Rhodopseudomonas palustris: one gene and its partner. The protein of the gene in region 1 interacts with the protein of each later gene in a pairwise test. Links are inferred from orthologs where the notes say so. Each region holds a gene or a part of one and is shown in the gene's direction. Other genes may lie near its edges.

The links. The genes of interacting proteins can lie anywhere in the genome.
Region 2: the proteins of HZF03_RS00960 (region 1) and HZF03_RS15375 interact in binary tests that used the Escherichia coli proteins (3 or more experiments, as listed by UniProt). The link is inferred for Rhodopseudomonas palustris from one-to-one orthologs.

What each region holds. Positions count from the first base shown.
Region 1 is NZ_CP058907.1:203,485-209,087, reverse strand. The notes cover bases 961-4,449. They hold HZF03_RS00960 (2-oxoglutarate dehydrogenase E1 component), read left to right. Parts: upstream 961-1,291; coding sequence 1,292-4,249; downstream 4,250-4,449. Other genes in these bases: odhB (2-oxoglutarate dehydrogenase complex dihydrolipoyllysine-residue succinyltransferase), read left to right, coding at 4,354-4,449; sucD (succinate--CoA ligase subunit alpha), read left to right, coding at 961-1,164. Also shown: sucC (ADP-forming succinate--CoA ligase subunit beta), read left to right, coding at 1-215; more of sucD, read left to right, coding at 280-960; more of odhB, read left to right, coding at 4,450-5,603. UniProt on the Escherichia coli protein: E1 component of the 2-oxoglutarate dehydrogenase (OGDH) complex which catalyzes the decarboxylation of 2-oxoglutarate, the first step in the conversion of 2-oxoglutarate to succinyl-CoA and CO(2).
Region 2 is NZ_CP058907.1:3,366,340-3,371,227, forward strand. Bases 1,153-4,047 are described here. They hold HZF03_RS15375 (ABC-F family ATP-binding cassette domain-containing protein), read left to right. Parts: upstream 1,153-1,608; coding sequence 1,609-3,486; downstream 3,487-4,047. Other genes in these bases: ndk (nucleoside-diphosphate kinase), read right to left, coding at 1,153-1,462; HZF03_RS15380 (hypothetical protein), read right to left, coding at 3,490-4,029. In the rest of the region: HZF03_RS15360 (Crp/Fnr family transcriptional regulator), read left to right, coding at 1-61; HZF03_RS15365 (TerC family protein), read right to left, coding at 146-967; more of ndk, read right to left, coding at 1,040-1,152; HZF03_RS15385 (DNA polymerase III subunit chi), read right to left, coding at 4,157-4,609; HZF03_RS15390 (leucyl aminopeptidase), read right to left, coding at 4,620-4,888. UniProt on the Escherichia coli protein: Genetic data indicate it may be involved in ribosome assembly or function.

The sequences.
Region 1 (5,603 bases):
TCTTCGGCGGCATCATGAAGTGCGACGTGATCGCCGAAGGCGTGGTCGCAGCGGTCAAGGAAGTCGGTCTCGACGTGCCGCTGGTGGTCCGCCTCGAAGGCACCAATGTCGAAGCTGGCAAGAAGATCATCAAGCATTCCGGCCTCAACGTGCTGCCCGCCGACAATCTCGACGACGCCGCGCAGAAGATCGTCGCCGCCGTGAAGGGAGCCTGAGGCCGCTTCTCGGCCTCTCCGCTGCCTCCGACCATTCCGTTCGACCGCGAAAGCATCACCGACCATGTCCATTCTGATCGACAGCAACACCCGCGTTATCTGCCAGGGCTTCACCGGCAAGAACGGTACCTTCCATTCCGAGGCAGCGATCGCCTACGGCACCAAGATGGTCGGCGGCACCTCGCCGGGCAAAGGCGGCTCGACCCACCTCGGCCTGCCGGTGTTCGACACCGTCCGTGAGGCGCGCGACAAGACCGGGGCGGATGCGTCGGTGATCTACGTGCCGCCGCCGGGCGCCGCGGACGCGATCTGCGAGGCGATCGACGCCGAGATCCCGCTGATCGTCTGCATCACCGAGGGCATCCCGGTGCTCGACATGGTGCGGGTAAAGCGGTCGCTGAATGGCTCGAAGTCGCGCCTGATCGGGCCGAACTGCCCGGGCGTGATGACCGCCGGCGAGTGCAAGATCGGCATCATGCCGGCCAACATCTTCAAGCCGGGCTCGGTCGGCATCGTGTCGCGCTCCGGCACCCTGACCTATGAGGCGGTGTTCCAGACCTCGGCCGAGGGCCTCGGCCAGACCACCGCGGTCGGCATCGGCGGCGACCCGGTCAAGGGCACCGAATTCATCGACGTGCTGGAGATGTTCCTAGCCGACGACAAGACAGAGTCGATCATCATGATCGGTGAGATCGGCGGTTCGGCCGAAGAAGACGCCGCCCAGTTCCTGATCGACGAGGCCAAGCGCGGCCGCAAGAAACCGATGGTCGGATTCATCGCCGGCGTCACCGCCCCTCCCGGCCGCCGCATGGGCCACGCCGGTGCGATCATTTCGGGCGGCAAGGGCGATGCGGCCTCGAAGACCGCAGCCATGGAAGCGGCTGGCATCACCGTGTCGCCGTCGCCGGCGCGCCTGGGTAAAACGCTTGCCGAAAAGTTGAAGTCGTAATTCAAACCTTGTGTCGTTCCGAGCTTACATTTCCCTAGAATAGGATAAAAGGTGCACTATGTTGCTGATCCGGTAACCGGATCAGCTTATCGCGATTAAGTCGCGATCTCATAATCAGGAAGCAATCATGTCTCGCCAGGACGCGAATGCCGCTTTCGCCCTATCCTCCTTTCTACAGGGCGCCAACGCCACCTATATCGACGATCTGTACTCTCGGTACGAAAGCGATCCGTCCTCGGTTGATGCCGACTGGCAGGCATTCTTCCGGAGCCTCAAAGACGCCCCCGGCGACATCCAGAAGAATGCCGAGGGCCCGTCCTGGGAGCAGGCGAACTGGCCGCTGACCCCGCGGGACGAGCTGACCTCGGCGCTCGACGGCAACTGGAACCAGGTCGAAAAGGCCGTCGGCCAGAAGATCCAGGCCAAGGCTCAGAGCCGCGGCGTCGAGCTATCCTCCGCCGACGTGCTGCAGGCTACCCGCGACTCGGTCCGGGCCCTGATGCTGATCCGCGCCTACCGGATGCGCGGCCATTTCCACGCCAAGCTCGATCCGCTCGGCCTGTCGCCGGCGAAGGATCACGAGGAGCTGGACATCCGCTCCTACGGCTTCACCGAGGCCGATCTCGACCGCAAGATCTTCCTCGATCACGTCCTTGGCCTGGAATACGGCTCGCTCCGCGAGATCGTCGCGATCTGCGAGCGCACCTACTGCCAGACCATGGGCATCGAGTTTCTGCACATCTCCAACGGTGCGCAGAAGGCCTGGATCCAGGAGCGGATCGAAGGTCCGGATAAGGAGATCAGCTTCACCCGCGAGGGCCGTCGCGCGATCCTGATGAAGCTGATCGAATCCGAAGGCTTCGAGAAGTTCTGCGACCTGAAGTTCACCGGCACCAAGCGGTTCGGTCTCGATGGCGGCGAAGCGCTGATCCCCGCGCTGGAGCAGATCATCAAGCGCGGCGGCAACCTCGGTGTCCGTGAAATCGTGCTCGGCATGCCGCATCGCGGCCGCCTCAACGTGCTGACCCAGGTGATGGCCAAGGCCCACCGGGCGCTGTTCCACGAGTTCAAGGGCGGTTCGGCCAACCCGGACGAGGTAGAAGGCTCGGGCGACGTCAAATATCACCTCGGCGCCTCGTCGGACCGCGAGTTCGACCACAACAAGGTCCACCTGTCGCTGACCGCCAACCCGTCCCACCTCGAGATCGTAGATCCGGTGGTGCTCGGCAAGGTGCGCGCCAAGCAGGATCAGCATGGCGATCTGCCGGAAGAGCGCATCTCGGTGCTGCCGCTGCTGATGCACGGCGACGCCGCGTTTGCCGGCCAGGGCGTGGTCGCCGAGTGCTTCGCTTTGTCCGATCTGAAGGGCTACCGCACCGGCGGTTCGATCCACTTCATCGTCAACAACCAGATCGGCTTCACCACCTATCCGCGCTATTCGCGCTCCTCGCCGTATCCGTCGGATGTGGCGAAGATGATCGACGCGCCGATCTTCCACGTGAACGGCGACGATCCGGAAGCGGTGGTGTTCGCCGCCAAGATCGCGGTCGAATACCGGCAGAAGTTCCACAAGCCTGTCGTCATCGACATGTTCTGCTACCGGCGGCACGGCCACAACGAGGGCGATGAGCCGTCGTTCACCCAGCCGCTGATGTACCGCAAGATCGCCGGCCATCCGACCACGCTGGAGATCTACTCCAAGCGCCTGATCGCCGACGGCGTCATCACCGAAGGCGAGGTCGAGAAGGCGCGGGCCGACTGGCGCGCCCGGCTCGATGCCGAATTCGAAGCGGCGTCCAGCTATCGGCCGAACAAGGCCGACTGGCTCGACGGCAAGTGGGCCGGCTTCAAGTCCGCCGACCAGGAAGAGGAGCCGCGCCGCGGCATCACCGGCGTCGACCTGCCGACCCTCAAGGAAATCGGCCGCAGGATCACCAAGGTGCCGGAGGGCTTCCGCTTGCACCGCACCGTGCAGCGCTTCCTCGAAAACCGCGCCCGCGCGATCGACAGCGGCAACGGTCTCGACTGGGCGACCGGCGAAGCGCTGGCGTTCTGCACCATGCTGCTGGAAGGCCATCGCATCCGGCTGTCGGGCCAGGACTCCGAACGCGGCACCTTCTCGCAGCGCCATTCGGTGCTGATCGATCAGGAAGACGAGACCCGCTACACCCCGTTCAATCACCTCTCGCCCGACCAAGGCCACTATGAGGTGATCAACTCGCTGCTGTCCGAAGAGGCGGTGCTTGGCTTCGAATACGGCTATTCGCTGGCCGAGCCGAACGCGCTGACGCTGTGGGAAGCCCAGTTCGGCGATTTCGCCAACGGCGCCCAAGTGCTGTTCGACCAGTTCATCTCGTCGGGCGAGCGCAAGTGGCTGCGCATGTCGGGTCTGGTCTGCCTGCTGCCGCACGGCTACGAGGGCCAGGGACCGGAGCACTCCTCGGCCCGCCTCGAGCGCTATCTGCAGATGTGCGCCGAAGACAACATGCAGGTGGTGTATCCGACCACTCCGGCGAACTACTTCCATGCGCTCCGCCGTCAGCTCAAGCGCGAGATCCGCAAGCCCCTGATCCTGATGACGCCGAAGTCGCTGCTCCGCCACAAGCGGGCGATCTCGCGGCTCGAAGAACTCGGCCCCGATACCAGCTTCCACCGCGTGCTGCTCGACGACGCGCAGACGCTGCCGGACGACAAGACCAAGCTGGTGGCGGACGCCAAGATCCGTCGCGTCGTGGTGTGCTCCGGCAAGGTCTATTACGACCTCTACGACGAGCGCGAAAAGCGCGGCATCGACGACGTCTATCTGCTGCGCGTCGAGCAGCTCTATCCGGTGCCGGTGAAGACGCTGGTGCATGAGCTGTCGCGCTTCAAGGATGCGGAGCTGGTGTGGTGTCAGGAGGAGCCGCGCAACATGGGCGGCTGGCACTTCATCGAGCCGTATCTGGAGTGGGTGCAGAACCAGATCGAAGCCAAGCATCGCCGGCCGCGTTACGTCGGCCGCGCCGCCTCGGCGGCGACTGCGACCGGCCTGATGTCGAAGCACCTCGCGCAGCTCAAGGCGTTCCTCGACGAAGCGTTGCGTTGACGCATCGGGCCGCCGCCTGACGGCGGCCCTTCGGTTTTTCCTGAGTTTGGATCACGGGGCGGGCGCCGGCGCGACAGCCGCGACGCTGCAAAAGGACGAAGACGATGACTGAAATTCGCGTTCCGACGCTCGGTGAATCGGTGACCGAGGCGACCATCGGCCGCTGGTTCAAGAAGCCTGGCGAGGCGGTGGCTGTCGATGAGCCGCTCGTCGAGCTCGAAACCGACAAGGTGACCATCGAGGTGCCGGCCCCGTCGGCCGGTACGCTCGGCGAAATCGTCGCCAAGGACGGCGAGACCGTCGCGGTCGGCGCGCTGCTCGGCCAGATCACCGATGGCGCGGCGCCGGCCAAGCCGGCCGCCGCTGCTCCGGCGAAGGCCGCGGCCCCGGCTGCGCCTGCCCCGACCGCACCGGCCCCTGCGGCTGCTCCCGCCGCCAAGGCTCCGCCGTCCGATGCGCCGCTGGCGCCGTCGGTGCGCCGGCTGTCAACCGAGAGCGGCGTCGACGCCTCGACCGTGCCAGGCTCCGGTAAGGACGGCCGCGTCACCAAGGGCGATATGCTGGCGGCGATTGAGAAGGCGGCCTCGGCGCCGACCCCGGTCAATCAGCCTGCCGCCGCGGTGCAGGTCCGCGGGCCGTCTCCGGCCGACGACGCCGCACGCGAAGAGCGGGTGAAAATGACCCGGCTGCGCCAGACCATCGCGCGCCGCCTGAAGGAAGTGCAGAACACCGCCGCGATGCTGACGACCTTCAACGAGGTCGACATGACCAACGTCATGGCGCTGCGCGCGCAGTACAAGGACGTGTTCGAGAAGAAGCACGGCGCCAAGCTCGGCTTCATGGGCTTCTTCACCAAGGCCTGCGTTCAGGCCCTGAAGGATATCCCGGCGGTGAACGCCGAGATGGACGGCACCGACCTGATCTACAAGAACTACTACCACATCGGCGTCGCCGTCGGCACCGACAAGGGCCTCGTGGTCCCGGTGGTGCGCGACTGCGACGAGAAGTCGATCGCCGACATCGAAAAGAGCATCGTCGACTACGGCAAGCGTGCTCGTGACGGTCAGCTCAAGATCGAGGAGATGCAGGGCGGTACCTTCACGATCACCAACGGCGGAATCTACGGGTCGCTGATGTCGACCCCGATCCTGAATGCGCCGCAGTCCGGCATTCTCGGCATGCACAAAATCCAGGAACGCCCGGTTGTGATCGGCGGCAAGATCGAAGTGCGCCCGATGATGTATTTGGCGCTGAGCTATGATCACCGAGTGATCGACGGCAAGGAAGCCGTGACCTTCCTGGTTCGCGTCAAGGAGAGCCTGGAAGACCCGGCGCGCTTGGTGCTGGATCTCTG
Region 2 (4,888 bases), 3.2 Mb from region 1 along the record:
CGAGTGTTGCGGCCATGATGGGGCTGACCACAGCCACGGCTTGGTCGCCGGGACTGCTTAAGAGCGGCCCTTACTCACGTTCAAAGATGAAGCGAGCCACCCGGCTCGCTTTTTTCTTGTCCGGCGTAGCAGCGGCAAATTTCCGTTATGCAGCCTGCTCGGCCGATTGCCGGCTCCGCCAGATCGAACCTGCGATCAGCACCACGATAGCGCCGACCACGGCGAACAGATGTTCGCCGACGCTGCCGTTGTTGGCGAGGTGCGTGTACATCCCCACCATTGCGAACAGCGCATCGAGCTGACCACCGATCGGCGCGTCGAGCTTGTGTACCAGCGGCAACGCAACCGGGTCTGTCGCGATCACTTGTCCGGCGATCCAGCCGAGCAGCGCCGCGCCGGCCCACACCAGGATCGGCAGTTTCTCCAGCACCATCAGGATCAGCGCCGCGCCCGCGACGATCAGCGGCACGCTGATTGCCAGCCCGAGGATCAGCAGCGGCACGCTTCCGTCGGCGGCGGCGGCAACCGCGATGACGTTGTCGAGACTCATGATGATGTCGGCGACGACCACAATCTGAACGGCGTGCAACAGATGCGAGGCCGCCTGGACGCTGTCTTCGTCTTCAGTCTCGGGGACCACCAGCTTGGCGGCGATCACCAGCAGCGCCAGTCCGCCGACCAGCTTCAGATAGGGCCACTCCATCAGCGTGGCGACGATGCCGGTGAAGACGATGCGGAGCAGGACGGCAGCGCCCGCGCCGAGCACCATGCCCCACAATCTGTGGTTCGGCTTCAGGCCGCGGCAGGCGAGCGCGATCACCAGGGCGTTGTCGCCAGACAACAGCACGTTGATCCAGATGATCTTGCTGACGGAAATCCAGAATTCGGGCTGCTGAACGCCGCTCTTGAATTGGGCGACGACCGACCAGAAGGTCGCGGGGTCAAAGACGTGCAGCACCCAGTCCACGATCTTTCCCCGACTTAGCCGGCATCCCGCGGCCGCTGACGATGAGTGGCCGGGGACGTCCGACGGTAATGCTTATCCGACGATTTCGTTGCCGGAGAAGAACTGGGCGATCTCGATCTTGGCGGTTTCCGCCGCGTCCGAACCGTGCACCGAGTTCTCGCCGATCGACTTGGCGTGCAGCTTGCGGATGGTGCCGTCAGCCGCCTTCGACGGATCGGTCGCGCCCATCACGTCGCGGTACTTCGCGATCGCGCCCTCGCCTTCGAGCACCTGAACCACCACCGGGCCGGAGATCATGAAGTCGACCAGTTCGCCGAAGAACGGGCGTTCCTTGTGCACGGCGTAGAAGGTCTCGGCCTGGTCGCGGGTCATGCGGATGCGCTTCTGGGCGACGATCCGCAGACCGGCCTTTTCGATCAGCGCGTTGATCGCGCCAGTGATGTTGCGCTCGGTCGCATCGGGCTTGAGAATCGAGAAAGTCCGTTCGATCGCCATGGAATGTCCTTGAAAGCTAAGGGCGGGAGGAGTTGCCGGGCTTATATCGACGCCGCCGCGCTCGGGCAAGCTACGGGGGACGATTCATCCGGCACTGATCTGCTCGATCCGGTTGCCTTTACGGCCCGACCCGGCCAAAACGCGCCATGCTCACGCTTACCGACATTTCGATCCGGCTCGCCGGACGGCTGCTGATCGACCAAAGTTCGGTCCAGATCGCCCCCGGCGCACGCGTCGGCTTCATCGGCCGCAACGGCGCCGGTAAATCCACCCTGTTTCGCGCGATCCGCGGCGAGCTTGCAACCGAGACCGGCCGCATCACCCTGCCGCCGCGGTGGCGGATCGGCAGCCTCGCTCAGGAGGCCCCGAACGGCCCCGAGACGCTGCTGGAAGTGGTGCTGGCCGCCGACGTCGAGCGGGCCGCGCTGCTGCTCGAGGCCGAAACCGCGCATGACCCGCACCGCATTGCCGACATTCAGACCCGGCTTGTGGACATCGACGCGCACTCGGCGCCGGCGCGGGCCAGCGCCATTCTCAGCGGCCTCGGCTTCTCCGCCGCCGACCAGGCCCGCTCCTGCTCGGAATTCTCCGGCGGCTGGCGGATGCGCGTGGCGCTCGCCGCGACGCTGTTCGCTGCCCCCGACCTGCTGCTGCTCGACGAACCGACCAACTATCTCGACCTCGAAGGCACGATGTGGCTCGAGGACCATCTCGCCAACTATCCGCGCACGGTGATCGTGATCAGCCACGATCGCGACCTGCTCGATACGTCGGTCAACGAGATCCTGCATCTCGACCGCGGCCGGCTGGTACACTTTCGCGGCAGTTACTCGGCCTACGCGGACTTCCGCGCCAACAAGCTGGCGCTCGACGCCAAGAATGCCAAGCGTGACGAAGCGCGGCGCAAGCATCTGCAGGACTTCGTCGACCGCTTCAAGGCCAAGGCGACCAAGGCGCGGCAGGCGCAATCGCGCGTCAAGATGCTGGAGAAGATGAAGCCGATCGCCCCGCTGGTGGCGGACGACACACCGGAGATCAATTTCCCGGCGCCCGAGAAAACGCTGTCGCCGCCGATCATCGCGGTCGACAACGTCGCGGTCGGCTACGATCCGAAGCACCCGGTTCTGCGGCACGTCACGCTGCGGATCGATCCGGACGACCGCATCGCGCTGCTCGGTGCCAACGGCAACGGCAAGTCGACGCTGGTGAAGCTGCTGGCAAACCGATTGGCGCCGTTCTCGGGATCGGTGACGCGGGCCGACAAGCTATCGATCGCGTACTTCGCGCAGCATCAACTCGACGAGCTGAACGAGGACGGCTCGACCTATGACCACGTCCGCAAGCTGATGCCGGATGCGCCGGAGAGCAGGATCCGGGCGCGCGCCGGCGCCATGGGCTTCTCCGGCAAGGCGGCCGACACCCTGGTCAAGAGCCTGTCGGGCGGCGAGAAGGCCCGCCTGCTGCTCGGGCTCGCGACCTTCTACGGCCCGAACATGATCATCCTCGACGAGCCGACCAACCACCTCGACATCGACAGCCGTGCGGCGCTGGCGGAGGCGATCAACGACTTCCCCGGCGCTGTGATCATGGTGTCGCACGACCGCTATCTGATCGACGCCTGCGCCGATCGACTGTGGGTGGTGGCCGATCACAAGGTGAAACAGTTCGACGGCGACCTCGACGATTATCGCCGAGCCGTGCTGTCATCGCGCGGCGCGCGGAGTGGGTCGTCAGAAGCCAAGGATCGCAAGGCCGATGATAGCGCCACCAAGGCGCCGGCATCGCGGACGAAGAAAACGGTTTCGCTGAAGCAGCAGATCGCCGATGCCGAAGCCGAGATCGACCGCATCACCGCGATCATCGAGAAGATCGATGCGGCGCTGGCAATCCCGGACCTTTTCACCCGCGATCCGAAACAGGCCGCTCAGCTCAGCACCGCGCGAGCCAACGCGCAGGCGGCGTTGCAGGCTGCTGAAGAGAAGTGGTTGGAAGCAAGTGCGGCGCAGGACGCCGCACAAGGCTGAGAGTTATTGCGCAGAGCGGGCGCTTCGCTTCTTCGCCCGCGTCGGCTTCCGCTCCTGCACGGCCTCCGGTGCACGCTCGATCACGCTGAGCCGGCCCGCCGTGAAGGTGTAGATGCCGGCACGCGCTCCGCGGTTGTAGGTCAGGACCGCGAGACGGTCGCCGCGCTCATTGTTGGACAGGCTGACGTGGTCCGGCGCGCCGAGGCCGCGCGCGACGTCGCATTCGGTGTGACCGAGCGCGACGGTGCCGCCCGGCGTCATCGGAGCGGCCTGCCCGTCCTGCGGCGCGTTGGGATCGCCCGGCGGCGGCCCCATGCCCGGACAGCGGCCGTCGGCGCTGATCAGGTCTTCAGGGGTAACCGGCTTGTCCGGCGTCAGCGGCGGGGTCTCGATCGAGATGTTCTTGATGAACACCCGGCCCGGCTTGGAGAACCATTCGGCGTCGCGCGACAGGAATTCAGGGGTGCCGGAACAGCCCGCAAGCAGGGGCGTCGCAAGCGCCAGCGTGATGAATAGCGGCCGCACGGAAAACTTCTGATACACGATCGATCACGCCCCAATAGAGATCTTAAGCACTTGTCCAATCATCGATTTACGGCACCACCGTGACAGGCCTTGCCGTAACTCTGCGGTCGCCTGCGGCGTCCACAGCCTCTTGCCTGGTCTCGTCCTAGTCCCGCCGTTGCCACCGACCGGCCTCGTCGGCCTGCCAATAGGTCACCTCGAAAGCCTTCGCCTTGCACTGCTTCCAGGCGTCGCGGGCCATCGCCACCGCCTCGTCGTCATCGCCGTTGAACAGCAACACCATCCGTTCGTAGCTGCCCGAGTCCTCGGGCAGCGCCGCATTGTCGACCAAGAACCGAACCTTGGCGCCGTTCGGATTGCCCTCGCTCGTCGTCAGCAGGATCGGCTGATGCGCGGCGTCTGCCACACGCCAGGTGGCGTGCGGCAGGAACGAGTCGTCGCGATAGGTCCAAAGATGCGAGTCGAGCGCGTCGGCCCGCTCCTCGGACGTCGACTGCACCACCACCCGCCAGCCGCGCGCGAGTGATTTCTCGAGCAGCGGCGGCAGCACCTGTTCGATGGTCCTGCCTTGGAGGTGATAGAACAGCACTTCGGTCATCGTGCGCCAATTACTTCTTGGCTTCGTAGTACTCCGCCACGAGCTGATTGAGCAGGCGGACGCCGTAGCCCGAGCCCCAGCTCTGATTGATCTCGTTCTTCGGCGAGGCCATCGCGGTGCCGGCGATGTCGAGATGCGCCCACGGCGTGCCGTCGACGAAGCGCTGCAGGAACTGCGCCGCGGTGATCGAACCGCCGTTGCGCGACCCGGTGTTCTTCATATCGGCGAACTGGGAGTCGATCTGCTTGTCGTATTCCGGGCCGAGCGGCATCCGCCAAA